DNA from 3 places in the Brevibacillus sp. FSL K6-2834 genome. Region 1 is predicted to be linked to each of the others. Evidence: predicted binding sites of a transcription regulator. Region 1 holds the regulator's gene; each other region holds the start of a gene.
What was found. The regulator LexA, encoded in region 1, represses DNA repair genes until DNA is damaged. The targets are predictions, from matches to a motif close to CGAACATATGTTCG.

Region 1 (10,603 bases):
GTCTCTTAAAAAAACTACGACTGACCAATTAACTAACAAGGATTTCCAAGACCTCTGTCGAAGTTAGTCATTAGCCTATTTGACGGAGGTCTTCTCATGCCTTTACCCAAGAATCGTGTCATTCCTGAAAAGAAAATATACTTTCGGCCAGAGATACAGCATTGCCCGCACTGTGGCACGAAACTCAGGCGACATCATACCGCATGGAAAAAGAATGTCATCACACTTGCCGGTGTTATCCAAGCTTGGAGTATGGCTTATGCTTGCAGCAACGCAGATTGCTCATACCCCAGAACCTATTACAAATCCGCTGAAGCTGAGCTTCTCAGCATGAAACACACTTCCTACGGTTTTGACGTGCTAGCGTTGGTTGGTCAGCTTCGGTTTAAGCAACATATGACAATCGGCGAAATTACGGAAACGTTGAATCAGCGCGGGGTAACCACGTCAGAACGCAATTCTCAGCGGTTGTACGAACGTTATCTTACCTTGCTCCGCGCTAGCGTGACGGATCACGTCAAGCAAGCACTCAAGCAAGTTGTTCAGGACCGTGGCGGTATCATGATTTCCATGGACGGTGTTCAGCCCGAGAAAGGCAATGAGACGCTCTATGTCATACGAGAAGTATTCAGCGGAACGATCCTGTCTGCACAAAATCTAAAGAGTAGCTCCGCAGAAGAACTTAAGAAACTCATCCTGCCTGTTATCGAACTGGGATTTCCCATCATCGGGATCGTTACGGATGGTCAACAATCCATCCGAATGGCCATGGAATCGTTACTGCCGGACGTGCCGTACCAATACTGCCAATACCACTATCTAAAGGACATTGCAAAGCCTGTTGTCGATTTAGACCGCAAGCTCAAGACAGGAATCAAGAAGAGCCTCCGTGGTATTCGCGAAGTCGAGAAGCGAATCGAAAACGATGCCTCTACAGAAGCAGAGGTGGCAAAAGATTACGTGGCGGCCATTCGTTCTGTGCTCCTCGAAGACGGCAATCCCCCACTCGATCTACCGGGCATACGTGTTTATGAAAATGCTAGAGCCATTCAGGCTTCCCTCGAACGATGCCTGAGTAAAAAAGGGGCCCTCTCTGCTCAAAAACCTAATCAGAATTTTCGATAAATTGGATGATTTTGAAGAGCAATATGCTACCGTGATGCGCTGGTCCAAACCGATTCACCACGTTGCCGGGATCTTGAATCCAAGCATAGATAAACGAAGTGAAACGGTTCGATTTCATATGCAGCATCTGTTAGATTGGGTTGAACAGACGTACACCAGCAAAGACGACTTGCCAATGGTTGCAAATCTGAAAAGCTACTCCCGAGGGTTTTGGAAAGGCCTGTTTACGTGTTACGACCATCCGCATGTCCCACGAACGAACAACGACCATGAGCGTTTCTTCCGCCAGACGAAGACCCGGCATCGACGGATGACGGGTCTGAGAAGTTGGAACGAATATATCCTCCGAAGTGGTGAAATGGTCGTATTTGTCGATGACGCACTTCACCAGAGTAATGTGTTAAGTAGACTTCAGTCTGTAAACTACCTTGATTTTAAAAATGAAGGCCTGCGTTGGTCTGCTCGTTTGAGTGAAGCTACCAAACGCAGACGATTCCGAACGAATCCAAGTGTGTACCTGGAACAGGCCGAAAATGCTTACTGTATGTTAATTGGTCAGTCGTAGAAAAAAAAATCATGATTTGCCGTCTTCAACTGAAATCTAACCAATAAAAGGTAAAACGACAAATCTAGCAATCCAAAAAAGATGACTTCCGAAGTATCCAGAAGTCATCTTAATTTTATGCCCGCATAAGGACACACAAGTTGTCTGAGTTTACCATTATTCGTATTTCCGGTTTACGGCCGGCGTTTAGGTCGGTTTATTTGCCATCACTTGCTTAAGCTGTTCATTCGAATATCTTTCCAATTCAAGTAAAGCCTGATAAGGATCATCTCCGACAATCCCGTAATACAGAGCGAAAGCAGGCTCCGTTTTCAGCCCCCGTTCTTTCAAAGCCCGAATCTCTTTTGCTGCTTCTTGCCCAGACAGCTGGAGCAGCCGTGCTTCGATCATCATATGCCGGTAGGCGTTTTGCTCTGTGACAGGAATCGGTTGAGCAAAACACTCCAATTGAAAACCGCGATACCAAAAGGAAGCAGTCGCCGTAGGGATGTTGCGGATTTCTCGGCGGTCTTGTGTGAAACGGTCCAAATGCCCGTATTTTTCTTTCAACACATGGCCAAACCGATCCAGGTCGGCTGTCGTACAGATCAAATCAAGATCGCTGTCCTCAACATCAATATCGAGGGGGATCGTTCCGCACAGAACCGGTTGATACTCTTTGAGCCCATCAAAGATTCCCAAGCTGTCGAGGACTGCCCAGGTGTTTATGGCAGGATAAAAGTGCAGAGAATTGCGGCGGAAAACTGCAGAGTTCCACCGCAATTCTGAGGCCATGAAAAAGGCACTTGCCAACATCCCCCTACAAAATCTACCCTTGGATTTGGCTAGAATCTGAGGGAGTGAGAGGAATGTTGAAAGTGCCACAACAACAGTATATCCGATTTTTGCGGGAAGTCGAAGGGTGTTCGATTCAGGAAATTGCGGAACGTGTCCAGGTGAATTGGCGAACCGCCAAGAAATATGCGGATCGCGACGATTGGAATGAACCGGTATGCAAGCGAAAAGGCCGCCATCCGGTGTTGGGACCGTACTTAGAGATTATTGACACATGGCTGGAGGATGATGAGCGTCTTCCACGCAAGCAACGCCATACAGCCGTCCGCATGTTTCAGCGGTTACGGGATGAGTACGGCTTCCCTGGCGGGCAGCGAACGGTATCCGAATATGTCTCCAAACGGAAGAAAGCCATGGCAGCCGAACGAGCCGAACATTTTGAGCGTTTGGAGCATCCAGGCGGGGAAGCCCAGGCTGACTTTGGGACGGTGTACGTGGTCAAGTCGGGAGAACTGGTGGAGCGGAAAGTATTGACCCTGTCGTTTCCGTACAGCAATGCCGCCTTTGTGTTCCCGGTTCCGAAAGAAAACACGGAATGCTTTCTGGAGGCCTTAGGGCGGCTATTTCAGCAAATGGGAGGGGTTCCTCGCAAGATTTGGTTTGACAACTTGTCCGCTGCTGTTGTGTCCATCCAGCAAGGCGGAAAACGAGAGTGTACGGAAGCGTTTCGGCGTTTCTGCGCCCATTACCGCTTTGAGCCCCTGTTTTGCAATCCATACAGCGGCCATGAGAAAGGCCATGTGGAAAACAAAGTGGGGTATGGACGCCGGAACTGGTGTGTTCCGCCACCGGTTATCGATACGCCGGAACAACTGGAGACGTATTTGGCGGAAGCTGCCCGTGCGGATATGCAGCGCCCTCACTATGTGAAAAAGCAAACCATTGCCGAGTTGTGGAAGCAAGAAAAATGCAAGCTGCTGACGCTGCCGACGACACCGCTGGAGATTTTCCGGCTGGAGACGTGCCACCTGAACAAATACGCTGAGCTGTCGTTTGACGCGGCTCTCTTCCCGTTGCCGCAGTGTCGGGCCATGCAGCCGGTTTTGGTGAAAGTCAAGTGGGATGTGCTGGAGGTGTTAACGGCAGACGGGACATACACCCCGATTGTGACATTGCCTCGTCCCTATACGGAGAAAGTCATTCCAGTAGATTGGAAGGCGGTATTGAAGAGATATGAAAAACGCCCGCGGGCGGTGATGTATTCTTCCTTTACCAATATGATGCCTCAGGCGCTCCAAACGTTTTTGACGGTGGAAGACATGAATGCACGAAAAGCACGAATTCGCCTGCTCCATCGATTGCTCGACACCTATACGTTGAAGGAAATCGGGCAAGTACTGGGAGAATTGTCGCATCAGCAAGAGCATCTGGCTGTTGCCTTGGAGCATGCCCTTTACGCGATAAAACACCCTGTTTTCCGCCCGGAACCGTTTTCAGAGTCGCATACACCCCCTGCCCTTCACGGGCAGATACCCATACTGGATGAGTACGACCGGATCCTGGGGGTGAGGGTGGAATGAGAGAAGAGCTGGCAAAGGTGTGCAAAACTTTGCATTTGGCGCATGTGATGGAAACCTATGAACAGGTGCCGTTTGAAGATCGGGAGAGCTTCTTGCTGGGAGTCTTGCGGATGGAGATTCAACGGCGGGAGGAGACAAAGCTGAAGCGACTGATAAAGAAAGCCGCGTTTCCCCAACTGAAGACACTGGAAGATTACGCTTTTGAGGCAGTCACCTTACCGGAAACATGTACAAAGGAGGGATTGATCGACCTACGTTTTTTGGAGCGCAAGGAAAATGTGCTGATGCTGGGAAAAGTGGGCACGGGGAAGACCCATCTGGCAACAGCGCTTGGCGTAGAGGCGTGCCGAAGGGGATATGCCGTTCGATTCTTCCGTGTTCCCGATCTGGTTGCGCTCTTGCAGGAAAAACACGCGAATGGGGCACTGATGCGGTTTCAAAAAGAACTGGCAGACTGTGAGTTGTTGATTTTGGACGAGGTTGGGTTTGTTCCCTTTCACCAAACGGGGGCTGAGCTGTTGTTTCATGTTATCTCGGCCTGCTATGAGAGAAACAGTGTGATTGTGACGTCGAATTTGGAGTTTGGGCAGTGGAATACGGTGTTTGGAGATACGCGATTGACGGCAGCCCTTGTGGATCGCCTCGTCCACCACGCCCATATTCTGGCGTTTACCGGAGAAAGCTACCGACTGCGCCATGCTCTATCCAGCATGAAGTCTTCCTAAATTCTTTTGTATTGATGTTGGCAGTGTTCTGCATAAATTGGCCGCCAAACTCTGCATTTTTGAGTTGCAAAATACACCAGGCTTCCCGCTGCCGAGGGGTTCCTTTTTTCAGGTAGGAAGGGTCAAACCAATCTCGCTTCGTTTGAGAATGCATAGCCATTTTCTGTCCTTTCAGATTATCTTTCTTTTATTTGCAACTCTGCAGGGGAACAATGAGGGACGAGACCATCTATGTTCCGATTCGACGTTTGGCTTTACGACTCGCAGAAGAACCGAGTATATACAGGTTTCTGTCAAAATGTAGCGAGTCGATGGAAACGAAAACCGCACTTTATCGTATACCCTATACAGAAGGGAGTGTCAATGGATGGAGATCTTGTTGTGGATCGTGATAGCGGCCTTGTTTATCCTCAGTATTGCCGGAATCTTTTTGCCGGTCATTCCTGATACGATTTTATTGTGGGGCGGATTCTTGCTGTATCACTTTTTTATTGCTGATCCGGGTGCCGGACTTCCGGCCTCCTTCTGGTGGGGAATGGCGGTCTTAAGTGTTCTTCTCTACGGTGCGGATTTACTCACCAACATGTACTTTGTCAAGAAGTACGGGGGCTCCAAAGCGTCATCGTGGGCAGCTGCACTGGGGATTTTGCTCGGGGTGATTTTGTTCCCCCCATTTGGCATGCTGATCATGCCGTTCGTGCTGGTCGTTCTGGTGGAAATGCTGATCCAAAAGCAGCCGTTTGAACGGGCTGTTAAAGCGGGAGTGGGTTCGCTCATCGGTTTTTTGGGCAGTGTGGTCGTAAAAGTTGTTCTTCAGGTAGTGATGATCATCTGGTTCTTTGTCGCACTGTAAGTGGGATTCGTAGGAGAAGGACCGATCAAAGAATCGAAGGAAATGAAAAGAAGAGGCGTCCGCGAGGCAATCGCGAACGCCTTTTTTGCTGTCAGGGTGGAAAAGGAAAGCTTGTCGTAGTCGATTGCGTTTTTCAAAGAGTCCGCCATAAGGCATGGCTCATCCAAGCAACGAAATCTCTTATTCTAGTGAATCAAGCGGTACACGCCAATCACTTTCCCCAGAATCGTTACAGAATCCAGAATAATCGGCTCCAATGTCGCGTTTTCAGGCTGCAGCCGGAAATGGTTCTTTTCCTTGAAGAAACGCTTCACGGTTGCCTCGTCCTCTTCAGTCATGGCGACGACGATATCACCGTTATTGGCCACATTCTGCTGGCGAACGATCACGTAGTCTCCATCCAGGATGCCAGCCTCGATCATACTGTCTCCGGACACGCGCAGCATGTACACCTTGTCCGATGTCACGATGCTGTCAGGGAGTGGGAAGTAATCCTCCACCTGCTCGACAGCAGTGATCGGCTGACCCGCAGTCACCTTTCCGATCACCGGTACGCGTACAACAGATACGTCAAAGTCGTCTTGAAAGCGCTCCTCTTCTTTCAGCAGCTCAATCGCGCGGGGCTTGGTAGGATCGCGGCGGATGAGCCCCTTTTTTTCCAACCTGGCCAGATGGCCGTGAACAGTTGAACTGGATGCCAGACCGACAGCCTCCCCGATTTCACGGACAGATGGGGGATAACCCTTGTCCCTTACTTCTTTGCGGATGAAATCGATGATGGCTTGCTGTCTATTGGATAGCTTGGACATAGACCACACCTCTATCTTCTCGAACATGTTTTCTATATTATACCATGGGATCCTGCGTTCGACAAACATAAGTTCGTTTTTTTCTTGACATGAACAAGTGTTCGCATTATGATGAGAACAAGAAGATAGAACGTACGTTTGCAGGGGGATGAAATAATGAGTACAATGACCGTATCTAATCGCTTCGCCAAAGAAGAAAGAAAAACTGCTCGTTTTGGCATTACGCGTGGACAGGCCATTCTGTTTTTTGCCGCTTTCACTCTCTTTTTTTACACTTTGACAGAACTAGTGTTCGCTTCTGGGGATCATACGGTACAACAAGCTCAAATGATCCAACCAGTAAAGGAAATCGTCGTCCAACCGGGAGACAGCTTGTGGGAGCTGGCGGTCACCTACAAGAGTGACCCGAAAATGGATGTTCGCGATATGGTATATGCGATTCAAAAATTGAACAAGCTGGAAAGTGCCATTATTTATCCAGGCCAATCGATTCAAATTCCTGTCGGGAATTGACAAGCTGCAGCTTTCCCTTGCTTCGTTGCCGAGATGTGATATAATAGAGCGGCATTCATTGAAAGCGAGGGGAAACGGCTTTGGTATCAGACGCGGAAATCAAACGGATCAACGAGTTGGCCAAAAAATCTCGTGAAGCCGGGTTGACTGAAGAGGAAAAACAGGAACAGAAAAAACTGCGGCAAAAATACATTGATGCTGTGAAAATGTCGCTTCGCTCCAATCTCGAATCGATCCGCTACGTGGAAGACCTCGAGGATAACAACCCCAAACACTAAAACGCACCATTTGACATAAAAAGAAGACATCCATGCTTTTTGCCTGGATGTCTTTTTGTTCCATACAAAAAAGGAGAGAAGGGGGGATTGCCATGATGGCATGGCTGGCTGTTGCCGTAGGAGGAGCCGTCGGTTCATTGCTACGCTATGGTCTCGGTCTCGCAATGAACCAACCCGGATTGCCGGCTGGGACATGGCTGGCCAATGTCTCCGGTTCTTTTCTCATCGGACTGCTCTATGCGTGGGGAAAGGAAAAAGGATTGATGTCTTTGGAGATGTACCTTCTGTTTACAACCGGGCTGATGGGGGGATTTACTACGTTCTCTACCTTTTCGCTTGAGGTGGTAAGCTTCATCGGAGATGGGCAGATCGGCAGAGGGCTGTTCTATGCAGGCGCCAGTGTTTTGGCCGGCCTTCTTGCTTGCGGTTCAGGGATCTGGATCGGCAGACAAGTGTGGTAAACAGGCAAGATATAGCGGGATAAGACGGGCAGGCGTCAACGAGAACAAAAGAGAGCCAATCCGGAAGCAACATCAAATCAAAGAAGAGGGCATTGGAAGGCTACGAGGAAACAAAGAAGAGCCCGTGCCCGGAAACCATGTGGAAATAAAACCGGACTTCTCCTTGCGATGCTGAACCTGACAATTTGGAAAGGAGGATATAAATGACTGTACAGCACCCGGACTACGAGCATGAACAGAAGAGACTCGATGAAACACGCTCTATTATCCAAAAGGAAGTGGACACTCTTCGGAAAGAGGTTAAAGAGATTACGGACGATTATGTGAAACAGGTCGTCAACTACAAAAAAGGAAAAGAGCTTCGCTACCTTGAGGACCAAGGACTGGAAAAGCCGTATTTTGGGCGAGTGGACTTCCTGAAAGACGAGACATACGAGTTGGACAGCGTATACATAGGAAAGAGGGGCATCGTTCGGAGCGACACATTCGATTCAATTGTCGTTGACTGGCGTGCTCCCATTGCCAGTTTATATTACAGCGGCGAGAGCAAGGATGCGTACTTCCGCAGCGGCAGGGAGATTGTGCGAGGCGAAGTCCGCCTGAAGCGAAATTTTGCCATTGAGGACGGGAAGATTACAGGGATATACGATGGAGCGCTCAAAGAGACGATTCATCGCGAAGTTGGCCATCCGGATGAATTTTTGCAGGAAGGGTACATCGATGAGTTCCTGGCAGCCAACCTGAATCAGACGAACGACAGCAGATTGAAGGATATCGTAGCGACGATCCAGTCGGAGCAGAATGACATTATTCGAGCAGACAAGGATCGCCCGGTTGTCGTTCAAGGGGTGGCCGGAAGCGGCAAGACGACGATTGCGCTGCACCGGCTCTCCTATTTGATCTACAATTATCAGGACTCGATGATGTCAAAGAGGTTTATGGTTTTTGCACCAAACCGGTTGTTCCTTACGTACATTTCAGAGGTTCTTCCCGAATTGGGAGTGGATGACGTTCAGCAGGCGACATTCCTGGATTGGGCTTCCAAGCTGGTCAAGTCCATCCTTCCAAAAGGCTGGCGGATTCTGGACCCGCACAAGCCCCTTCAGTTGTTCTTTGAACAAGGACAGAGCGATGCCGAGCGTCGGACGGTGCTGCATCGTCTTCGGTTCAAGGGCTCGCTCGCTTTCCGGGATGTACTCCAGCAATATTTGCTGTTTGTAGCGGAAAACAGGGTAGCCTACAAAAAATTAAGCTTTGTCTACAACAGAACCAAACATGTTTTTACGATTCCGGGTGAGACCATCCGTCAGCTTTTTGCCGAACAATATGCCCATCTGCCATATCGTCGGCGAATGGAAGCCGTTCGAAAGCACGTTAAGCAGGACATCAATAAACAGTTGTTCGCCCATCTGCGAGAGAAGCGAATTGATCTGGATAAGCAAGCGTTGGCTAAATATGAGAAAATGATTGATCAGCTTCTGGACAAATACTTTTCCATTTTTCCTGAACTGGATGTCTTCTCGTCGTACCGCGAAATGTTGACCGACACAGCTTTATTGAAAGAGCTGACAAAAGGGGAAGTCAATGGCGAGGATATCGAGGATATTTGCCGGTCGTCTGCAGAGATATTCGAAGCGGAGCGGATCGAGCCAGAAGACGTTGCGCCGCTGATCTATCTGCGGCATCTGATCGAAGGATTGGAGCAGGCCGACCACTTTGACCACAGTGTCGTTGATGAAGCACAGGATCTCAGTGCGTTGGAAATTGCGGTGATCGGGCTTGTGACAAAGAGACATTCTTTGACGGTAGTGGGAGATATCGCGCAGGGCATCCATGCATACAGGGGATTGCAATCGTGGGAAGAACTGTTGGAGGGAGTTTTTCAGCAGCCGCGGGGGGTTTACTACACACTCGCGCAGAGCTACCGTTCCACAATCGAAATTATGAAATGTGCCAACGAGGTACTGCGAAAGATAAACCTGCCGGAGACGATTATGGCCAAACCGGTATTGCGGCATGGGGAAAAGCCTTTGTTGGCATCATGGGACGGGAAAGAACTGCCGGTTAAAAATCTGGTCCAGCTTGTAAATGATTATCGGCAAGAGGGCTTTCAATCCATCGCGATCGTAGCCAAAACAGCCGAGGCCAGCAAAAAAGCATACAAGTCATTGAAGGCCTCCATCGAAGGACTGAAGCTGCTGGGAAGCAAGGATACCCAATTCCCGGGCGGTGTCGTAGTAATGCCAGCTTATTTGACCAAGGGGCTGCAATTTGATGTGGTCATCTTGTTGAATATCGAGGAGTACTTGGACAATAAGTGGGATACAAAGCTCCTGTATGTAGCCATGACCAGACCCGTACATCGGCTTTTCATGATTCATCAGGAAGACAGGATGAGTCCGCTCTTTGCTGACGTGCCACCTGAGTTGTACGAGAAGAGATCTTTGTAAAGAAAAAAGTCTTGCAATAAAGAAGAAGGCTTTGTAACGAAAATAACGGCTTGCAACGAACAAGAGACTTTGGTAACGAAATAAGGTCCTGCAGCGAAAACGAGAACTCCGAAAGATGGGAAAGGCCCTGGAACAAAAAAGAGCTCTAGACCCAAATAGAGTTTTGCAACAATTGTATAGAGTCCATTACAAAAAAGAGACATCGACAAGATGTCTCTTTTTTTGGTTCCTAGCAGCTTTTACAAAAACAGCTTTTTCCCAAAACAATTCATTCTCAAGAAAACCCCGCTGATGACTCGCAGCGGGGACAAGGGAGCCATTAATGATCGCCGTGATTTCCTTTGGAAGGATTTGTAAGCACGTATCCCTCTTGTGGTGTATACAGGTAGTCGATAACAAGGCCGTCTAGCAACGGCTCGTCTTTCTTGACGATTACGTCGATTTCCTTGTCGGTAGAAACGACGGTATCT
Region 2 (10,603 bases), 370 kb from region 1:
CTCCGCTGTTTTTTTACTGTCAGCGGATCGTTGACATAGGCGTAAGTCTCATCGTATCCGACCAGCAGTACGGCATGCTCGTCAAAAGGAACCACGATCTGTTTGCCGTCGCTGTCCCAGTACTCCCACTCAGTCGGCGGCGTAAAGTCTCCGGTCGCCCATATGACTACGGGATACCCTGCGGCTACACTGTCCAGCAGCGTTTCGTAGCTTTCTCCAGTCAGATTGACCGTCCGCTCCCCCATATAATGCCGAAGCAGTTCCTCCAGCGGTTTATTGTAGACGGCAAAGCCTTTTTTCTTTCCTGTCATATCCCCGACAAAGCCTTCAGCCGGATCCCCCCATTTTTTGATATCGCCATTTTGCTGAACGATCGGTTCCGGCTCCTTTTTAACTTGCCGGGCCAGTGTCATTTTATCTACGGAATGACCGGCATGCTGCAGCAGCATCGCCAAGCTCGTCACCTCGCAGCCGTTCTTTAATTCCGGATTTTGCGCGATAACGGGAATATCCAGCATCGCTTGAGCGGGTCTGGCTGTATTTGTATGCAAGGCCAGCGGTGCCGGAATCGCTGATTGTTCGCTGCTTGGGTGCTTGCTGCTTAGTCGCTCGCTGCTTGGAACAGGCTGGGATTGTTCGGTTTGCGGCGCTGCTGCACCGCATCCCGTCAGCAAAACTCCCCATGCCGTCAGAGTGGCAATGGCCGTTTGTCTCACGGAATTGATCCCCTTCGATTTTATCCACAGGATGCCCTGGAGTCGTGCAGTCCATGTACAGACTCTCTCAGGAGATCGCTTCCAGCTCTACCGCAAGCAGGCTGGAAAAGGGAATCCAGACGGTCTTCTTATCCGTGTGCAGCTTTATCTTTTTTAATGCCTGATCGACGTGGGCGATTTTCCCCGCCAAACCGCAAGCACTTTTTCCATCGTAATACGTCAGCACGACACCCTGACCTGTTTGCAGTGCCTCCCAGATACGCCCGCTTATTTCAGCCATCTGCTCCTCGTCGAGCCCAGGCGGCACATAACGAAGCTCTTCCGCTTTGATCCTGATGTACATCTCACGGTGCTCCGGCAGCACAAAACGGCTTGCCACAAACAAATTATCCCGTTTGGAAACGCGCTTTTCCCTCATGTCCTTCTCTCCTCTTTGCTGACTGCGCCTTGTTCTTCCTCTCGCCTCTGAAACATTGCTCGCGGTTCATCCGCAAAGGATTTCGGCCTTGCCGTCATCCAGGAGCGGGCCAATTCCTGACACTCGGAGCGAAGCACTTCGATGGAATAGACCGCTTCCCTGACATATCCGCGATGTCGGTACTGTACCACATAGGTGCCATCCTGCCGGGTCGCCGTCAGCAAAATGCAGCCCATCTGCCGAAGCCGGCGCCGCAACTGATGATGCTCCCGCTCTGCCCAGCGGGACAGCTCCTGAAAAAACCAGTCGTACGAAATTTTGAAGGGAACGGTCCGCCCCTTTCCCATATCGACCATCGCAACCCGAAACAACAGGCCAAACAACACGTACAAGCGGACCAGTTCTTGCTCTTCCTCGGCGTCCTGCCTCTCCGTCATTTATAGTGCCCCCCGATCTTGCGAGCACGCTCACGAGCCTGCCCGGCTCCCGACATGGAAGCGGCACGCAAAATCGCATCCGCTCCGTAGCGATTGCGGATATCGTCTACAGCTCGGGCAAGTGAACGCTGCTTCTGAGTATCGGTAAAGAGGTTGAGCTGAACCACGTTGTCAGGCACCAGCTGCTCCAGACTGACGCCGACGCTGCGAACAGGGGTTTCCTGCCAGTGCCGGTCAAACAGGCGGCAGACAGCTTCGTAAAGCGTCATCGCGTCATTGGTCGGCTCCGGCAGCTTGAGCTGACGTCCAAATCCTGTCGGCACGTCAAAGTCGGCTCCCCGGCATCCAACCGATACCACCCAGCCCATCAGCTCTTTGCTGCGGGCCCTGCGGCATACCTCTTCACACAGCTCAAGCAGCACCACCTTGATGTCAGCAGCTGTATGGTAGTCGCGCGGCAGCGTCATGTGGTGACCGATCCCCTTCTGGGTATCATGCGTACGAGGCGAAACGGGCGAGTCATCCATGCCGTGCGCCGTACGCCACAGCACCTCCCCATTGACGCCCCAGCGCCGGGTCAACACAGCGGGCGAGAGCTGCGCCAGCTGCCCGATCTGGTATACGCCCATGCGATGAAAATGCCGTTTCATCCGCGAGCCTACTCCAAACAATTTTTCAATCGGCAGCTTCCAGAGCGTCTCTGCAAGCTCCTCCCGCTTCAGCCAGAAAATGCCTTCCTCCCGCTTCTTGGCGAAATTGTCGCACGCCATTTTGGCCAGCACCTTGTTTTCTCCAATACCGACCCGTGAATGTACTCCTGTTTCCAAGCGGATGCGCCGCTGGATCTCCTCTGCGATTTTCCACGGACCTCCAAACAGCCGGACACTTCCCGTCACATCCAAAAACTGCTCGTCGATGGAATACGGCTCCACCAGATCGGTAAACGACTCGAATATGCGAGTAATTTGTACAGCCACACGGATATAGGTCTCCATCCTCGGGCGAACCACGACCAGATGGCGGCACTTTTGCTGAGCCTGCCACAAGGCTTCTGCCGTGGTGACGCCGTACGACTTGGCAATCGGGCAAGCAGCGAGGACCACCCCGCTTCTTCGTTCGGGATCGCCTGCTACGACGATCGGTTTGTCGCGCAGCTTCGGCTGAGCCGCTTTTTCGATACTGGCATAAAAGCTCTGCATGTCAGCGAGAAAAATAATCCGTTTGTTGTCATGAGCCATTACAACCATCCCCTGAATAGGAACAAACGTTCCCGTTTCATTTCTGTTCTTATTATAGCAAACAGATGTTCGCTTTTATACCATGTACTTTTAAAAAAGGGCTGGAAATTGAAGGAAGTCGCCTGACAGGAGAGAAATTAGTAAGCATCAAAAGCGAAGGAACCGGTGGAGCGCCCGGATGGACATCCCGTAACGAGCAGCAAGCCGGATCAGGAGCTTCACGAGCAGAAAGGAGAAAAGGATGGACATTCGTCTGCGTCCCACTGCATTGGCAGATATACCGTATGTATACGAAACCGAACAGATGGAGGAAAACCGCGCTTACATCCTGCCGTGGGAGAGCACGCGGCATGAGCAGTCTCTCGCAAACCCGGATATCCGCCATTTGATTGTAGAAGATGCGAAGAAGGGGAACAGCGTGGGATACGTGATCCTGGCCGGACTGGCCAATCCGCACGCGAGTATCGAATTCATGCGGATTACCATCTCCGAAAAAAGAAAAGGATACGGGCGCAAGGTGCTGCAGGAGATCAAAAGGCTGGCTTTTGACGAGTGGGGGGCCAACCGCCTCTGGCTGGACGTCAAGGAGGAAAATCGACGAGCGCTTCAGCTCTACCTGTCGGAAGGCTTTATCATGGAGGGAAAATTGCGGGAGTGTCTCAAAACGAACGATCGGTACGAATCGCTGATTGTCCTCTCCATGCTGGCACGCGAGTACAAAAGCTGGACGCAAACTTGACTGAACGGAGTTATACGCCAAAAGCAAAGATAATGGTGCAAAAGATGAAGGTGCAAGGAAACGCAAGCCGGGAAGAAAAGGAAAGTGGAGACTCTCGTGCTTGCAAAATGCTTGCCGGGTGGGTGGAATTAGCGAATATAGCACCATCCGCTAATTCCACTTGCCGACCGTTTTTCTCGTCTTGCAGAATTCAAGCTGGTCTTCACATAAGAGGTGCGCTGTCTACCAAACTGTCTCCATCTGGGAAAGGCTTTCCTGCTCAGTGCGGCTGAAGGTCGCCGCTGCTCAGCAAGTACAGCCACTGACCGTCAGCGCTTGCACCGATAAAGCTGATTCCGAAGGAGAGGTCTGTGATCAACGTGTCCGTCTTTCGCTGGTCAGCGTCAAAAGCCATAATGTCCATCGCGACCGCGTGCCCTTCCGCGTTCTCTTTATGTCTCGCAAACAAATACCGGTGACTGTTTGGGAGCCACAACCCTTCTCCCTGGAAATCCATCAGGTGCTCCTTTCCTTTAAACAGCCCCGCATTCCAATACATCTGATACATCCCGTCATCGGTTTGCGTATAGCCAGCCCAAGCATCTCTCGGAACAGGCGGGTTCCACGCGCTGACCTTTTCCGTCTTCCAGTCATAGCGGTAACGCAATTGGTCGAAGGAACTACGGCTCTGCCGCATCGCAAAAGTGAACTGCCGCCCGTCATCATCAAAGGAAATGGGGATGACATCTCCGTACATTTCATCGATAGGCACAAAGCCTTTCAGCGTACCGGTCAACCGCTGCTTTTCTCCGGTTTCCAGATTCAGCAGCAGCAGGTCCAGATTTTGCTCCTGGTCTTTGGGCCCAACAGCCATGATCAGCTTTTTTCGGTCATGGCTAAAGTCGGCTCCGTGAACGAATTCCCCTATCTCGACGGGAACCGCAGTTTCACTGACAGGCATGTTTTGCCCCTCTTGCGGTGCCGCATAAAAAAAGCCGCGCCGGTCGGCAACAAATGCGCCTTCCCCCCGGTAACTGGTGGTCAGCTCCACTGGATAGCGAGTCAGCTCGTTCGTCTGCCTGTCATAGATCCCGTACAGGAGGGGATGCCGCGCGTCGCATTCGCAATATTCCGTATACCGCCTCAAGAGCAGATATCGCTGCTCAGGGTCGAGAAAAGAGTCGCTATGATACGAGCCGGGATACCCGCTGATCTGCTCCCGCACCTTTCCATCCAGGCTCACCTTCCACAATTGGTTGGGAGCAAGAACAACAGCCAGGAAGCCAGGGGGTTCCGACAGAACATGGCCGCTGGCGGTGCGTGCGCCTTTTACATCCAATACATACTCCTTTATTCCGTCTTCCGGCTGTACTCTCGTCCTGGGTGTCGCCCGGAGGTGAAGCTGTTTATCATGGACCCAACGGAACTCCAGGTCGGGCTCGATAAACCATTCCTCGGCAGACGCCTTCTCTTTTATCCGCGATTCAATCGCTTCTACCACACTGCTTCGGTCCATCGCCTGACGAAAGAACAACGTAAATGTCTGCGGTCCACTACCAACCGGAGTCCTGATCGGAGATTGCAGTACCGGCTCCTCATCCAGTCGGATCACAACATCTGCTTTCATCGATGCATAGTCAAACGGAATCTCTGCTGGATTCCACTCGGCGGAGGAAGGCGTTGGCGGATGCCCGGAGGAGGAATTCGGGGTTGTCCCCGGAGTTGTACTCCCAGGTGGCGCTTGTGATTCCGGCTGTTGATTTCCGCCGCTGCCGGATGGCGGTGTGCCTGTGCTTGCGGCAGGAACACATCCGGTTAAAAGCAATGTGCCTGCGAGAAGCAGCGCGAATGCCTGTAAGCGTTTCATCTGAACCATGATTTCGCTCCTTTGACTTCTTAACAATATTTCCCTGTAAGACGTAGGAAAGCGTGTTTCGTTTCAGCCATACGGCCGGGACTGGTGGGAATTACAGCGGAATTGGCTTGAGTTGGCAGCATCACAACTCATCTAGCATCACAACTCATCTTATGCTGTCCCGCTTGTTTGATCCTTCGATAAACAAAGTTCATTCCAACAAAAAACGCCCTTCCGAGTCCATTCACTCGAAAAGGCGCAGTCGTCTAGCTGCCTTCTGTCCGGGACGTTTTGGCTGACGACGATCAATCAAAGACGATCCCGTCCAAAACACCTTCCCGCTTCAGATAACTGCGAAGCCAGACGTATTCCTTGTTTTTCCAAAACTCTTCCTTCTCTACCAAAGCAGCCGTCTCCTGGCGAGCCACTTCCAATGCCTTGAAATCGCTCATCAGATCGGCCACCTTAAATTCAGGCAAGCCGCTTTGCTTTGTCCCGAAAAAGTCGCCGGGACCGCGCAGTTCCAAATCGCGGCGCGACAGTTCGAAACCGTCTGTCGTTTCGCACATAACGCGCATCCGCTCTTTTCCGATCTCCGATTTGGGATCGGCGATCAGCACGCAGTACGATTGCTCCGAGCCGCGGCCAACACGGCCTCTGAGCTGATGCAGTTGGGCAAGCCCAAACCGCTCCGCATCATAAATGATCATGAATGTCGCGTTTGGGACGTTTACCCCTACCTCTACCACGGTCGTCGAAACCAGCACCGCATACTCCCCGGAAAGAAAGGCCTGCATCACCGCATCCTTTTCCTTTGCTGGCAGGCGCCCGTGCATAAGACCGACCCCGTACTCAGGAAATACCTGCGAGAGCTGAGCATGAACGTCAATCGCATTTTGCACGTCCAGCTTTTCCGACTCCTCGATCAACGGGCAGATGACATACGCCTGCCTGCCTTTCACGAGTTCCTCTCGCATTTGCTCCAGCACCTGGTGAAACTGCTCATGCTTTTTCCACGTAGTCTCGATCGGCTTGCGCCCCGCCGGCATCTGGTCGATCGTGGAGACATCCATGTCACCGAAGGCGGAAATCGCCAGCGTGCGCGGGATCGGTGTGGCCGTCATGAACAACACGTCGGGAGTAAGGCCTTTGTTTCTCAAAATGCGCCGCTGCTCCACCCCGAAGCGATGCTGCTCGTCCGTGATTACCAGGCCGAGCTTTGAGAAAAACACATCCTCCTGAATCAGGGCATGAGTCCCGACAACGACGTCAATCAAGCCCATCTGCAAGGCTCCGATCACCTCGCGACGCCGTTTGGCTGTAAGCGAGCCGGACAGCAGCGCCACCTGGATGCCGTGCGGGGAAAGAAGCCCTGTCAGCGACTGGACGTGCTGCTCAGCCAAAATCTCTGTCGGCACCATCAAAGCGCCCTGAAAACCCGCTTTGACTGCCGCAAACAAAGCGATGGCCGCGACTACGGTTTTTCCCGAGCCGACGTCCCCTTGAAGCAGCCTGTTCATTGCGTACGGCGAACGCATATCGGTGAGAATCTCCTTGATTACCCGCTTTTGTGCATCCGTCAGCGGGAACGGCAACGACTTCACAAAGGTGCGCAATTCCTCCATCGGAATTTGCAGAGCCGTCCCTTCTGTCTGCTCCCGGGCAATCCGGCGAAGCGCCTGCATTTTCAATTGGAATAAAAAAAGCTCTTCAAACATGATCCGCCGCCGCGCCTGGCGTCCGTTCTCGGCATCCTGCGGAAAATGGATCGACCGAATCGCGTCAGGCCGGGGCATGAGCCGGTAGCGACTGACGATATCGGTCGGCAGAATCTCCGGGATTTGCTCGCCGTACTGGCGAAGCGCCTGCTGGATCGTTTTTCGCAAAAGCGTATGGGTCACATCTCCGCCGAGCGGATAAATGGGTGCCAGTTCCCCTCTCTTTTGTGCCCGGTCGGAGTCGGTTTCGGTCATTTCACTGACGGTGATTTGCAGCTTGTGCTTGTCCCACTTTCCGGTCACGAGAATTTCTTTTCCCGGAGAGAGCCTGCTTTTCACGAATGTCTGGTTGAACCAGACCGCCGTCACCACCACTCTGTCCATGACCAGCTTGACGGAGATACGCGATTTTCGCTTGCCGTAAAAGCGAACAGAGGGTTCGCCGTAGACCGTGCCTGCCAGCGTTACCCTCTCTCCGTCCTTCACCTCTGTCAAATCGCGGACGCGGTAGTCCTCATAGCGGCTCGGGAAATACTCCAGCAGCTCCCCCACAGTCTCAATGCCCAAACCTGCGAAAGCTTTGGCCCTCTCCTCGCCTACCCCATGCAAGAGCGAGACGGGCGCGTCGTACCATTCGTTCATTTACTTTTTCTCCAGCTGCACACCGAAGATTTTGGCCTCGATCTGGCGTCCGGTCTGCGTCGCGGCCAAACCTCCCTGTGCTGTTTCCTTGAGGGTAGTCGGCATGGAGCAGCCAATCCGGTACATCGCTTCAATCACTTCGTCAGTCGGCACCACACTCTTGATCCCTGCAAGCGCCATATCGGCAGCTACGGTTGCGATCGCGGCCCCCATCGCGTTCCGTTTGACACAGGGAACCTCTACAAGTCCGGCCACGGGGTCGCAAACGAGACCGAGCATGTTCTTCAGGGCGATGGCGACAGCCTGAGCCGACTGCTCCGGCGTACCGCCTGCCATCTCGACAATCGCAGCGGCAGCCATCGAGGTCGCCGAGCCCACTTCCGCCTGGCAGCCGCCGGCAGCACCGGAAATAAACGCGTTATTGGCAATGCAGTAGCCAATCGCTCCGGCAGTAAAGAGGTAGTTGACCATCTCCTCGCGCGTCGGCTTCAGCTTGTCTGATACGGCAAACAAGGTACCTGGCACAATTCCGCAAGCACCTGCCGTCGGCGTAGCCACAATCGTGCCCATCGCCGCGTTTACCTCGTTCACAGCGACCGACATGGAGACGGCATTGAGCAGGGTGGGGCCAGACAGAAACGGCTTTGTGCGCATGTACTCCTGCAGTTTTTTCGCATCGCCGCCAGTCAGTCCGCTGTGCGAACGGATGTCTTCCGTCAGTCCGCGCCGGACGGCTTTTTCCATCACGTCCAGATTCGTGTACATATCCGTTAAAATGGCCTCGCGAGTCCGCTGGGAAACCTCCATCTCCGCCTCAATCATCACCTGCGAAATTTTTTTCCCTTGGGACTCAGCCAGTTCTACCAATTCTGCTACGTTGCGAAACATGTCCTGTTCACTCCTCTCCTCCCGCTTTACTGTAAAGAAAGCAGTGAGACATCAAAAATATACGGGATGTTCCCGATTTCCTCCAGCACCTCTGGCAGGACGACAGAATCCGTCTCGATCGCCATCAGCGCGCGTGACCCGCGGTCGTGCCGGGAGACTTCCATCAGTCCCACGTTGATTTTATGCTGCGTGAGAACCTTGGCTACGCCGGCGATCATTCCGAAGCGGTCTTCGTGCAAAACCATCAGTGTCGGCGTATCGAAGCCAAGCTGGAAGGCAAAGCCGTTGAGCTTGGTTACCTCGATCTTGCCGCCCCCGATGGAAACACCGACTACCTCCACATCCTTCTCATCGTCGCTCAAGCGAATCCGCGAAGTGTTCGGGTGACCGGTCAATTCTTCGGAAGTGTTGATCACAATATCGATACCCAGGTCTTTGGCAATCTGCAGGGAGTCCTTCAGCCGCAGATCAAACGTATCAAAATCAAGAATGCCCGCGACTGTCGCGACATCGGAGCCATGCCCTTTATACGTTTTGGCAAAGGAACCGTAAAACGTGATCTCCGCTTTTTTCGGCTGTCTGCCAAAGAGCTTGCGGGCTATCCGCCCGATCCGGGCAGCACCGGCTGTATGGGAGCTTGAAGGTCCGACCATGACTGGACCGATAATGTCAAATACACTTTTATATTTCACCCGGTTCTCCTCCTGAATGCAAAGGGGTTCTCCACCTTGAAAGGTTCACTCTCATTTTATCTTACCGCCTCTGAAAGCGCTACAGGTTCCTCTCATTGAAACTGGGCCATCACCCATTCCTGCGGCAGCTCATATACTGCAGCACGGAGCATGATTGTGCAAGCGCGATTTGACCAGGAAAGGAGCGAGCAAGATGAGCGAACGGAAGGACCCCGGAAGAAGAAAATGGACAGGCGTGGAATATCTCGGCATTTTCCTTGTTTTGTCGTCTCTGGCTTCCCTGTTGTTCTGGCCGCATGCGCTGGCCGGCCTGTTCGATGCCATTATCAAAAAAGTATTTCCGATTGTTGTCGACATTTTCCTCACGGGGGAAGTGGGAATTGCCGTCATTGTCAGCGTCATCGTCGGAAGGATGCTGGAACGGCTCGGGTTTACAGATGCGCTGTTCCGCGTATTTGCTCCTGTCATGAAATGGCTGTCCATAAATCCTGCCGTCATTATCCCGAGTGTCTACAATATTCTCGGTGATATCAATGCCGCCGGGCGGATCGCCGGTCCGATCCTGATGCGGGCAAAAGCGACAAAAGCGGAACAGAAAATCGCTGTCGCCACGATGATTCAGTCCCAGCAATCATTCGCCACGTTCATGATCGGACTGATCGCTCTCGCCGCCACCGGAGCCGCTGTTTTTCCGGTCGTACTGCTCTCGATCTTTGTCCCGCTGATCCTCGTTCCCTGGCTTCTGTCGAAGACAATCTACCGGGATACCCGGACAGTAGAGCTGGAGGAGCTTCCGCGTTTTACTCCCGGCACCGCTTACCTCAAAACGGTCTTTGACGCTGCCAAAGAGGGAACGGAGCTGCTCTTGCTGGTCATTATCCCCGCGGTTGCTGTCGTATTTGGGGTCATCGGCCTGTTGGAATACATTGGCGTTTGGCAACCGATCGAGAACGCTTTTACCCTGCTGCTCTCCGCTTTGAGCATCGAGCCTGCGACAGGCATGCTGTCCCTTTTGGCCAGTCCCACGCTGGCGATGGCTGAGCTGCAAAAAATCGCCGCGAGCATCGACCCGCGCCTTGCTGTCGGTTCCTTTGTCCTAGCCTCCTCGGGGCTGCCCTTGTCAGTGATCTTCGGACAGGTTCCTGCGACATGGGCGGCCCATTCCGACTTGACGGAGCGTGAAGCGATGGCAGCCGCTGTCATCGGCATGCTCATGCGGCTCGTCACTGCTTTTGTGATCGGATACTTTGTGACGCCTTGGGTGGTGTAAACATGAGCGGA
Region 3 (10,603 bases), 2.6 Mb from region 1:
GGTCCCCGCCGCATGTGGCGATCCACACAAAAAACCTGCCGTGCAAAGCGTAGCGGCAGGTTCCTGTTTTGGCTGTAATGAATCCGGTAAAACCGGGAAAGATGGGAGATCACGGAGCAGGATGCGGGAGAGTCGGGCGCAGGAGGTCCAGACTTTTGAATTCGTACCCTTGCGCTCGTGCGGCGTCAATAATCTTGCAAAGCGCCTCGGCGTTATCTCTTGAAACCGAGTGCAACAAAATAACCGCTCCGGGATGAAGCTGGGCGAGGACACTGTCATAGGCGTACTTCCAGCCCTTTTGCGCTTTCGTATCCCAGTCCTTGTAGGCTATCGACCAAAAAACATTCGTATACCCCAGTTTCTTGCTGACCGCCAGTGTACGATCACTGAAAATTCCTCGCGGCGGACGCAAAAAGGCCATCTCTTTTTGCCCGGTAACTTCGGCTACAGCTTGTTTTACCTTATCCAATTCTTCCTTGATCCGCTCATTGGATATCTGTGTCATATCCGGATGGCTCCAGGAGTGGTTCCCGATGATATGCCCCTCAGCGGTCATCCGTTTTAACAGCTCCGGCTGATCCTTTACATAATGCCCGGTAACAAAAAAAGTGGCGGGTACCTTTTTTTCTTTCAAGATATCCAGAATACGAGGGGTGAACCCGTTTTCATAGCCATTGTCAAACGTAAGAAACAGCTCTTTTTTGGAGGTATCCCCGAGAAAAATGGCTTCGTGCTTATCGACGATGCCTTTAAAGCCCTCCTGGTCAATCGAGGGAAGCTGTCCACCCTTGCTCTTCTTGAATCCAAAGTGGTAGGGGACATCCTGGTTGGCTGCGGCATGGACAGTGAACAGGGACAAAATCAGGACAAAAACGGTGAGAAAGGTTATGCGTTTCACAGCGAAAAGTCCTCCTATTGTTGATGGGATTGCCTGAACATCGGGTAGGGATTTGATCGCATCCTTAAAACGGTATGTAAAGCTCCTCAATCCTCTTGCCAAGGAACCGGATGTGCGCGGGGAATCGGATACTGCTCGTCTGGTTGGGATCTGACCACTTTCCGCTTGTCAATCGAACCTGCGGGCACCTCGGTTTCAGGGTGGTAGATAATGTTGCTGCGCTTGTTTTGGTTTGGCATCAAAGACTCACCTCCTCATCGTTACTATCATGTGTACCCGGGCCCAAGAACATGCCGCCTGCAGAGAAGTTCCGGTCAAAAGTTGGTGACTGAGCGCAAAAAAACCGAATGCACCGGATTGTCCCGGCACCATTCGGTTTTTGCAATATGCTGCGGTCTTTATTTGCTTGAACGGCGTTGAAACAAAAGGCGGTCGAGGGAATAGAAGGACGGTCCGGAGAGAACGAAAAGCAGCAGGATAAAGAATAGAAGCAGATCCAACTCATATCCAGGACCACTTTCCCCACCGAGGAAGCCCATTGCAATTTTCACCTTGATCGTAGCGACGGCCATCACGACTGCCAACAGAGCTGCCAAAATTCGGGTGCCAATGCCCAAAATCAAGCCAATTCCGCCCAAGAGCTCAAGAAACGCGACGACATAAGCGAAAAAGCCGGGAATACCCATGCTGCCAAACCAACCGGCAACCTGATCGAGTCCCATTTGGAATTTTGACATTCCGTGCATGACAAACGCTATACCTGCAACTACGCGCAAGAGCAAAAGCCCCCACTCGGTACGTTGATCAAATTGTCTTTCCATAAAGTGACCTCCTACGGTTATTCAATATAGTAATTAGGTTACATTTCGTTAGTAAGTATAAATTAATAATTATAACACGTCAACACTTTGAAGGATTTTCAAAAGAGCGTTATACTGGAATTGAATCGAGGTGATTACTATGAAGCAGTCCTCTCTCTGTCCGAAGTTTGAAAAAGGAATGCAGCTCTTGGGCAAGCGGTGGACTGGTTTGATCTTGTATCAGTTGCTTTCCGGACCGCAGCGATTCTGTGCCATCGAAGAGGCGCTTCCGATCAGCGGAAGGCTTTTGTCTGAGCGGCTGAAGGATTTGGAGAAAGAAGGCTTGGTACATCGTCACGTGTATACAGATTCTGCCCCGGTACGGGTGGAATATTCGCTAACGGAAAAAGGGCTTGCTTTGGAACCGGTCATACTGGGGATCGAGAAATGGTCGCAGGCCTGGATCGAATTAACATAAAAAAAGTGTCGGATTATTTTCTCCGGCACTTTTTATTTGTTTGCATACATCGCGGTTTCTCATTGAGCACTTTTCCTTTTCCTCGTTTTTCCTCCCCTTCGTATTCCCTCAGAAATAATTCGCCGTTTAATCTGGGCAATACGCTTGTCAGCCAGTTCCCTTGTCACGCCAAATTCCATCGACAAGACCGAGGACGGTACCCATTCACGGTAGGCGAGAAGCAGGGGCGCCAGGAGAAAGAAAGGCATGGCCGCATAGAGAACAAATTGCTCGGCTTGCGCCTCCTGCAACTGACGAAAAGCGGGATTCATCTGGTGCTGCTTCCCGGTATGCCCCCGTAAAATATGGCCCAGCTCATGAAAAAAATGTTCGCGCTGAACAGGCCTTGGCAGGGTTGAATTGACCGTAATGCTGCGGTAATTGCCGGATTCATAACGCATCGAGGGGCAGGGACGGTAGTACAATTCGATGCCAAGCATCTCGGCCAGCGGCCTTTCTTGCAGGTCGCCACAATGACTGATGCCAACATCCGCATATATTTGGGTCAACCAGCGTTCCAAATCCGTTTGCCGGTAATGAGAGAGCATGTGGTGATTCCCCCTTCCGAAACAACAGAGAACGTATGTTCCTTTTTATGGTGTAAAAAATGCCGCAGGGTGCAATGTTGCCTGGCACAGAAATAAGGCGGCCATCACAACGAAAAATGCTTGCGGCTTTTTCCAGCTTTATATTCGAGCAGAGCAGGACAATTGTGGATGACCGCTGCTACTTGTTTGTTCCTTTGTTACCGTGCAGCGCCTTCCACCTGAGGTACTCGATATGCTTCTTCACTTCATCAATTTCCGTTTCGGATAGCCCCTCCAGGTCAAAAAAGGAGATGTGCTCATCTGACCCGGTTGTTTGCGATGTCCCATTGCGAGTAGGGTTTTCCGTTTTTCCGAGCAGAAAATCAGTCGTAACCGAAAATACGTCAGCAGCCTTGGATATCAGGTGATTATCCACGCTTTTTTTCTCGCCCGATTCGATGCGGGAAAGAACGGTATTGTGAATGCCCAATTTTTCGGCCAATTGGATTTGGGACCATTTATGTTTTTCCCGAAGGTATCTGATCCGTTGACCGACGATTGACATAGTGTCACAACCTTTCCATCATAGCAATACTATTCTACCAATTTTCCATAATGGAAAATAGCGGTTTGTTGAAATGACAAGGATATGCTTGACTTTGCTGAAAATGAAAAGGTAAGATATGGATAATAACATTTTGCTTATTTGGCAAAAAAAGGGGGTTTACCGTTGGAGAGGATAAACCTGAATTTCATTGCACGAAGAAGGATGGAAATCGGCATTACCCTAAAGGAAATGGCTGCCGCTTTAGGGTTCAAGAATGCGTCTACGTACCTCAAGTACGAAAAGGGGGAGTACGATTTTAAAGCCAATCACCTTCCCGTGCTGACACGTATGTTGAAATGCCAGCTGCGAGATTTATTTATCTGTCTGACTTTGCTGTTATAGCAAAATGGAGTGGCGATTGCAGGAAAGAGATTTCGTTAACGATGTAGCGAGGGGTGGGAGAGGTGGACGTTCACGAAGCGAATCGGAAGCAGCTGGATATATGGAAACGAACAATTGCGTATGAGCTGGCCATGATGGCACCGAGGAGTGAATCTGCCTGCGGAGAATTTCTAAGCCGTCTGGAGCGGTTTGAAAAGCAGATAACAGGAGGACCTGCAGATTGTCCAAACATCGAGCGGAAAAGAGAGTGTATCCGAACATAGAATGGATGTCAGTTTACAGAAAAAAGCGGTTCTCCCCGTGAAAGAACCGCTTCGGCATGCTTCGGCGTGATCAATCGCTGCCTGTCGTCTTGCATCTGTTTTTAGCAAGCTTTCATACGCTGGGCCCATATCGTTTAGCCGAAAGCCGAGTTACCGCAATACAGAAGAAGCCATACGGACGTAAGTGTGGCGCTTGCCGCGCACGGTAATCGAGTAGTGCATGATATTTTCCGGGATGGCGATTCCGTTGTACCCGGCATCCCCGATATGGTATAGGTCGGCACCTGCCATCTTGCTGGCAAGCGCGATCTGCCGGATCGTGGCCTCATCGGAGCCTTCCTGGCTGGTTCCTGTCGCGAGCAGAGCCAAAGCTCCGTGGGCATGAACTGTATCGACCATGGCCTTTGCCGAGTCGAGAGTGATGCCGGGAATTGTGCCGGGGGAAGGCAGCAGGATAATGTCCGCTCCTGCTTCGATAAAATCGATGATCGTCTGCTTTGCGACCAAATCACCGCCAGCTTCCCCTTCCACGCCGGCTCCATGCATTTTTCCCGCGATAATCAGCATCTCTGCTCCCATCACTGTCCGGGCTGTTTGAATTGCCTCCCGGATTTCCCGGTTGGTAACCCCTGTCTTGGGGTTTCCGGTCAAGCAGATGAAGTCAAAACCGAGATCTTTGGCAGCGGCAAACGTTTTGGCAGAAGCAAGTCTGCCAGGAGGCAGGGAGTGGAGCTGCTCCGCTTGTCTGGCGTCTGGGTCGACCGGCTCCAGATTCAGCCCCACAGGCCTTCCGATCAGCCGCTTGAGGTCCTGGACTATTTCTTCAGGCTTTGCGCTTGTCAATCCCTCGACATGAGGAGAAAAGACGTCAAAGAAATTGAGCAGGATCATGTCGGCCCCAAAAGAAGCTGCCAGCTCAGCATTGCTCACGCTCGGATACAGCGGAGTGAAGGCGGAAATGACCTCGGCTACCAGGACACGGCCTTCAGAGGCTTTGATCGACTGCTTCAAATCCTGTCCCGACATCCGCGCAAAGTCGGACGCCGTGCAATCCAACAAACGTTTCATTGGCATTCTTCCAGCCCTTCATCTGTTTTACAGTTTCTTGATTTCGTCCTTCAGCACCTCGGACTGAGTGCCAAAAACCACTTGCACGCTGCCCTGTCCCAGCTTCATGACACCGGCAGCCCCCAGATCCTTCAATCCCTTTTCATTGACGATCTTGTCATCCTTCAGCACCAGACGCAGACGTGTTATGCACGCGTCGACGCTGACTACGTTTTCCTTGCCGCCGATCAGAGAGAGAACGGCCTGGGCTTTATCATGCATGGACGTATTCCCCGCCTTTTTCTCAGTCTCTTCCTCATCATCTTCCCGTCCCGGCGTTTTCAGGTTGAATTTGACGATGATGAAGCGGAACAGGAAGTAGTAGACGACCGCAAAGGCAAGACCGATCGGGATGATCAGCCACGCGTTTGTAGAGAAGTGGAAATTGACCAGATAGTCAATGAGACCGGCCGAGAAGCCGAATCCGTGCTTGATGCCCAGAGACGTCACGATGAAACCGGAGAGTCCGGTCAAAACAGCATGCACCAGGTACAGCAATGGTGCCGCGAACATGAAAGCAAATTCAAGCGGTTCCGTGATTCCTGTGAGAAAAGAAGCGAGCGCCGCACTCATGAAAACCGAGGCGATCATTTTGCGCTTCTCTTTTTTAGCCGTATGAATAATGGCAAATGCTGCGCCGGGAAGAGCAAACATCATGATCGGGAAGAAACCGGCCATAAACATCCCGGCTGTTTTGTCACCGGCAAAATAGCGGTGCAAGTCCCCGTGAGCCACGTTGCCGGCCGCATCGGTAAACGAGCCGATCTGGAACCAGGCAATCGCGTTGAGTACGTGATGCAGGCCAAACGGGATAAGCAGGCGGTTGAAGAACATGAAGATTCCGGACCCGATCGCACCCAGACTGACCACCCAGTTTCCAAACATATCGAGAACGTTCTGGATCGGAGCCCAGATCATCCCGAGAACGAGGCCGATCACGACCATGCTGAGCGAGGTGATGATTGGCACAAAGCGTTTGCCGCTGAAAAACCCGAGCCAATCCGGCATCTTGATGTCGTGATACCTGTTGTAGAAGAATGCCGCAATCGCACCGGCCAAAATACCGCCGAGAACGCCCATTTTCAGCACGACGTTATCGTCGATGAAAGGCATCGCAGCCGGCACTTTAGCCAAAATGCCGACCAGCACCTGATAGGCCATGACCGCCGCCAATGCCGCGACCGCATCGCCTGCCAGACCGATGGCGACACCCACAGCGAATATCAGGGCCAGGTTGTCGAGGATGGCCAAACCTCCCGCATGGAGAAACGGAGCTACGTATTGATTGAGGAAGCCTCCCACCGTCGCACCGAGCGGAATGTTCTTCTCGTAGTCGAGAAGCCCGAAGGAAACCAGAAGTGCGGCCGCCGGCAATGCCGCGACTGGGAGCATGAGCGCTTTCCCAATCCGTTGCAGAAAAGCTAGCATAATAATACCTCCTTGTTGAATGTTGTATATCAGAAAGCCGTTCTCCGGTGAGAAAGTGATAATGGATGGACAAAAGCAGGGCGTACCGGAGAATCGGACTGCCTGACGAGACGAAAAAGACAGCTACAGGAACATGCATATGACTGCAAGCGCTTACAAGAGGCAGGGACAAAACAGGTTATTCTGTTTTGTCGCGTAGATAGGAGTAGACCTCCTCTGTGCTGGAAAGCGAGAGTACGTGCCGTGCTACCTGTTTAGCCTGATCCATCGTGGTGCTGCGGATGCGCGCCTTTACCTTCGGCATGACGGCTGCTGCTCCGCTAAACTCATTCAGCCCCATTCCCAACAACAGCTCGGTTGCCAGCGGATCACTGGCCATTTCCCCGCAAAGCCCGGTCCAGATCCCTGCCCGGTGGGAGGCGTTGATGACGTGTGAGATCAGTCTCAGAACCGCCGGATGGTAGTAGCTGTACAGGTGGGCGATGTTCTCATTCATGCGGTCTACAGCCAGTGTGTATTGAACAAGATCATTGGTTCCGATACTGAAAAACTGCACCTCTTTGGCAAAGGCGTCCGCCTGAAGGCAAGCGCCGGGAATTTCCATCATCATCCCGATGGCGATCTCCTCGTCAAACGGGGTTCCGCTCTTCCGCAGTTCTGCTTTGACCTCCTCCAGGAGCCGCTTGGCTTCGCGAAGCTGTTCCAGATGAGAAATCATCGGGAACATGATCAGGAGGCGGCCGTACGCGCTCGCCCGAAGCAAGGCTCTTAGCTGGGTGCGGAACAGCTCCGGCCGAGCAAGCGAGATGCGGATAGCCCGGAAACCGAGAAAAGGATTGTCCTCCCGGGGCAGAGCCAGTGCAGGCAGATGTTTGTCTCCCCCTACATCCAGCGTCCGAATGATGACAGGCTTTCCTTGAAACGCGGAGACCACGCGCTGATAAGCGGTAAATTGCTCTTCTTCATCCGGCAGATTGGACCGGTCCATAAACAGGAACTCGGAGCGGAACAGTCCGACGCCGTCGAGACCGGAGGCGACCAGTGCCTCTGTTTCCTCGGGAACCGCCATGTTGGCCACGACATGCACGCGATGACCGTCCAGTGTGACAGCCGGCAAATCCTTCAATGCCTCCAGCGTTTCCCGGTCGGCCGCTTCCTGTTCCGCCCTTTCCCGGAAAGAGGCGAGCTGTCCCTCATCGGGATCGAGAAACAACTCCCCTGTAGCGCCGTCGAGAATCATCAGCTTGCCTGTTTCCGCAGCAGTCAAAAATGCTTCGCCGCCGCCCATTACGGCAGGAATGCCAAGCGAGCGGGCCAGGATCGCGGCGTGAGAAGTGGGGCCGCCTTTTGCAGTGGCGATGCCTTTGACATGGCTGAGCGGGAGCTGAAGCGTTTCCGAAGGGGTGACATCCTCGGCAACCAGGATGAACGGTTCTTCAGGATAACCGATGGAATGGCTGTCACCGCCCGACAAGTTTTTCAGCAGGCGGCGGCTGACGTCGCGAATGTCATCCGCCCGTTCTTTCATATAGTCGTTGTCCATGCCCTCAAACAAAGCGACAAACTCCCCGGCGACCTGCTGGACTGCGGCCTGGGCCGAACAGAGTTGGTTCTCGATGCGAGCTTTCATTTCGCCTGTAAATGATGGATCATCCAAGAAGGCGATATGGGCAGACAGGATTTCCGCCTTCTCAGGCCCCAGCTGATCCAACGCTTTTTCCTTCAGTTGGGATAGCTGTTCTTTGGCCAGCTCGATACTTTGCTCCAGGCATTGCCATTCTTCCGTTTTGCGGCTGGGATCAATCTTTTCATCGTTTGCCGCGACCGCAGGCTGGGCCGTCAGTCTGGCGATTGGAGCTATCGCGATGCCGGCCGAGACCGGGATTCCTTTAAACATACTGGTTCACCGTCCTGGCTCATCAATTAGCTTTCGAATTGCTTGTCGAACAGTTCCTTGAGCGCGGCAGCGGCTTGCTCTTCGTCCGCACCTTCAATTTCAAATGTCAGCCGGTCTCCCAGGGAAGCACCCAACGTCATGATGCCGAGAATGCTTTTCCCGTCCGCCTTCTTTTGATCTTTGATCACCGTGACTTTGGATTGAAACTGTCCTGCTTTGTTGACCAAGAGGGCTGCAGGACGAGCGTGCAGGCCACCCTCGGCTGTGACATGTACGTCAAAACGAATCATGATGCTCCTCCTTTGACGATCACCTGCATGAGAGGCTCCTGGCCTGCCCGCACGCTGCCGGTTGACACGACTTTTTTCTCGGCGACCAGATCGCCGTTGGTAATCACGACCGGAGTAACGATCGGGCAGCCCGCTTTCTGGAGCACATCCAGGTCAAAGCTGATCAGCTTGTCGCCCGGTTTTACCTGATCTCCGGCTTTGACATGGGGAGTAAATCCCTCTCCTTTCAGCTTGACGGTATCGATGCCGATATGAAGCAAAATTTCCAAGCCGCTTTCGCTTGTCAGCGCGATGGCATGATGAGTCGGGAACAAGTGAGTGACACTTCCTGCCAAAGGCGATACCAACACGCCTTCAGTCGGAATAATGGCTGCACCGTCACCCACCACCTTCTGGGCAAAAACGGGATCGGGCACTTCGGTCAAAGCAACGACCTCGCCAGTCAAGGGGGCCAGTAGCGTCACTTCCTGCTGCTGTTTTTTACGAGAGAACAAACCGCGTAACATAAGCTCCTCCTTTTGCGTCTGAGAGTACGAAAAAAGGCATGAGTCGGGAAACATACGGCATCCTTACTATGCCGTACGATATCACCGCTCATGCCTAGTCGAACTAGTAACACGCTGGTTTTTCATGCTATTTTGCTTTTCTTAAAGACGAAGGCTTATTCGGTCGGCTGATTGGTCAGCCGGAATACATGCATGGCCATGTACCCCACTTCGTCATCCGGCACGGGGGAATCCAACCGGGAAGCAATGTGCCGGGCCAGCTCTTCCGCCAGCTCGTAGGAATCGGGAATGGTGGCTTTGACCCGATCCAGCAGGGGGTTTTGAATGGATTTTTGCTGGCGGATGCGTTCACAGGCATAACGCAGATGTGTGATCAAGCGGACGTAATCCACTGTACTTCGCTCAATCGTTTTTCCCGTACGCTCTTCGATAATGCCGACGAGCTCCGTAATCAGATTGGTAAACTGGACGGCTTTATTAACCGGCATATAGCTGATCGCAGAGTGAATGTGCAAGGCCAAAAAGCCGATCTCGCTCTCGGGAATATCCAGCGAGAAGGAGGATTTGATCATGTCGGCTGCCCTTTTGGCCAGCGCAAACTCTTTGCTGTATAGCGTTTGGATTTCAAATAAAAACGGGTTGACGATTTCCATGCCGTTGCGCAGGCGGTAGATGGCAAACTGGATGTGGTCGGGCAAGGCGACATGGATATGCTCGTTCAGCTTCGGAGTAATTTCCTTGGCGATCAGCGCGATGATTTCTTCGGCAATGCCGACGACAGCCGGGTCTACCTGACTCAGCACCGTTTGGTATTGCTGCTGGTGACTTTCATTTTCCAAGCGGAAGCGTTTTTCCACACGTGCGTCATGGGGAAGAATGGTGTTCCCGGGTTTGGCGCCAAATCCGATCCCTTTGCCGAACAAGACAATTTCCTGTCTGGAAACAGGCTCTTCGGCAAGCACGACGTTATGATTCAAAACGCGCGTGATTGTATGAGGTTTTTCCTGTTCACGGGTCAACATCCACCACCTACCTTATAAGACAAAAAAGAGCCGAAAAAACCTTTTTGTGTAAAAAAGATCTTCTCGGCTCATGCCTGCATGACCAGTAACACGCCTTTTGAAAACGCTTCAATTAATCATTATCATAATGCACGAAAAAACGAATGTCAATTCATTTGCAAATGCGCTCCGGGAAAGGAGCCGCGGCAGGAATGAATGGGCCGATAAACGAATATGTCAAACAGGGAGGGCCTCATTCTTTCCGTAAAAAAAGCGGAACGCATCAGAGCGAACCGCATGGAGATTGAGTAGCTCATCCTACTTGGTAAACTTGTCGGCAATCGTTGAGGCGCAAAACGAGTACGGCTTGATTTCGGCCCGGAAGTGATTGGTTTCCGCTAGGCTTAGCAGTTGTTGGAT

Region 2: the regulator LexA is predicted to act here: its motif matches at 2,868-2,881, upstream of NST96_RS17135 (DNA polymerase IV).
Region 3: the regulator LexA is predicted to act here: its motif matches at 2,792-2,805, upstream of NST96_RS00345 (ImmA/IrrE family metallo-endopeptidase).

What each region holds. Positions count from the first base shown of each region.
Region 1 covers NZ_CP151945.1:3,088,491-3,099,093, reverse strand. Annotated here, with positions in the region: gene NST96_RS15395 (transposase) at 331-1,125, shown strand; gene NST96_RS15390 (hypothetical protein) at 1,127-1,690, shown strand; gene NST96_RS15385 (DUF4269 domain-containing protein) at 1,877-2,464, opposite strand; gene istA (IS21 family transposase) at 2,539-4,044, shown strand; gene istB (IS21-like element helper ATPase IstB) at 4,041-4,769, shown strand; gene NST96_RS15370 (DUF456 family protein) at 5,137-5,622, shown strand; gene lexA (transcriptional repressor LexA) at 5,808-6,431, opposite strand; gene NST96_RS15360 (LysM peptidoglycan-binding domain-containing protein) at 6,588-6,944, shown strand; gene NST96_RS15355 (DUF896 domain-containing protein) at 7,025-7,222, shown strand; gene crcB (fluoride efflux transporter CrcB) at 7,315-7,683, shown strand; gene NST96_RS15345 (UvrD-helicase domain-containing protein) at 7,887-10,133, shown strand; gene NST96_RS15340 (iron-sulfur cluster biosynthesis family protein) at 10,453-10,603, opposite strand, start outside.
Region 2 covers NZ_CP151945.1:3,456,692-3,467,294, forward strand. Annotated here, with positions in the region: gene NST96_RS17120 (C39 family peptidase) at 1-716, opposite strand, end outside; gene NST96_RS17125 (YolD-like family protein) at 784-1,134, opposite strand; gene NST96_RS17130 (hypothetical protein) at 1,131-1,571, opposite strand; gene NST96_RS17135 (DNA polymerase IV) at 1,568-2,809, opposite strand; gene NST96_RS17140 (GNAT family protein) at 3,051-3,548, shown strand; gene NST96_RS17145 (hypothetical protein) at 3,808-5,403, opposite strand; gene recG (ATP-dependent DNA helicase RecG) at 5,688-7,742, opposite strand; gene sdaAA (L-serine ammonia-lyase, iron-sulfur-dependent, subunit alpha) at 7,743-8,630, opposite strand; gene sdaAB (L-serine ammonia-lyase, iron-sulfur-dependent subunit beta) at 8,657-9,322, opposite strand; gene NST96_RS17165 (hypothetical protein) at 9,516-10,592, shown strand; gene NST96_RS17170 (amidohydrolase family protein) at 10,595-10,603, shown strand, end outside.
Region 3 covers NZ_CP151945.1:66,351-76,953, forward strand. Annotated here, with positions in the region: gene pdaA (delta-lactam-biosynthetic de-N-acetylase) at 110-889, opposite strand; gene NST96_RS00330 (hypothetical protein) at 985-1,137, opposite strand; gene NST96_RS00335 (DoxX family protein) at 1,297-1,719, opposite strand; gene NST96_RS00340 (helix-turn-helix domain-containing protein) at 1,859-2,176, shown strand; gene NST96_RS00345 (ImmA/IrrE family metallo-endopeptidase) at 2,236-2,763, opposite strand; gene NST96_RS00350 (helix-turn-helix transcriptional regulator) at 2,942-3,307, opposite strand; gene NST96_RS00355 (helix-turn-helix transcriptional regulator) at 3,473-3,691, shown strand; gene NST96_RS00360 (hypothetical protein) at 3,754-3,954, shown strand; gene NST96_RS00365 (hypothetical protein) at 4,105-5,022, opposite strand; gene nagE (N-acetylglucosamine-specific PTS transporter subunit IIBC) at 5,050-6,489, opposite strand; gene ptsP (phosphoenolpyruvate--protein phosphotransferase) at 6,668-8,386, opposite strand; gene NST96_RS00380 (HPr family phosphocarrier protein) at 8,413-8,676, opposite strand; gene NST96_RS00385 (PTS glucose transporter subunit IIA) at 8,673-9,182, opposite strand; gene NST96_RS00390 (transcription antiterminator) at 9,338-10,204, opposite strand; gene NST96_RS00395 (ribonuclease H-like YkuK family protein) at 10,502-10,603, opposite strand, start outside.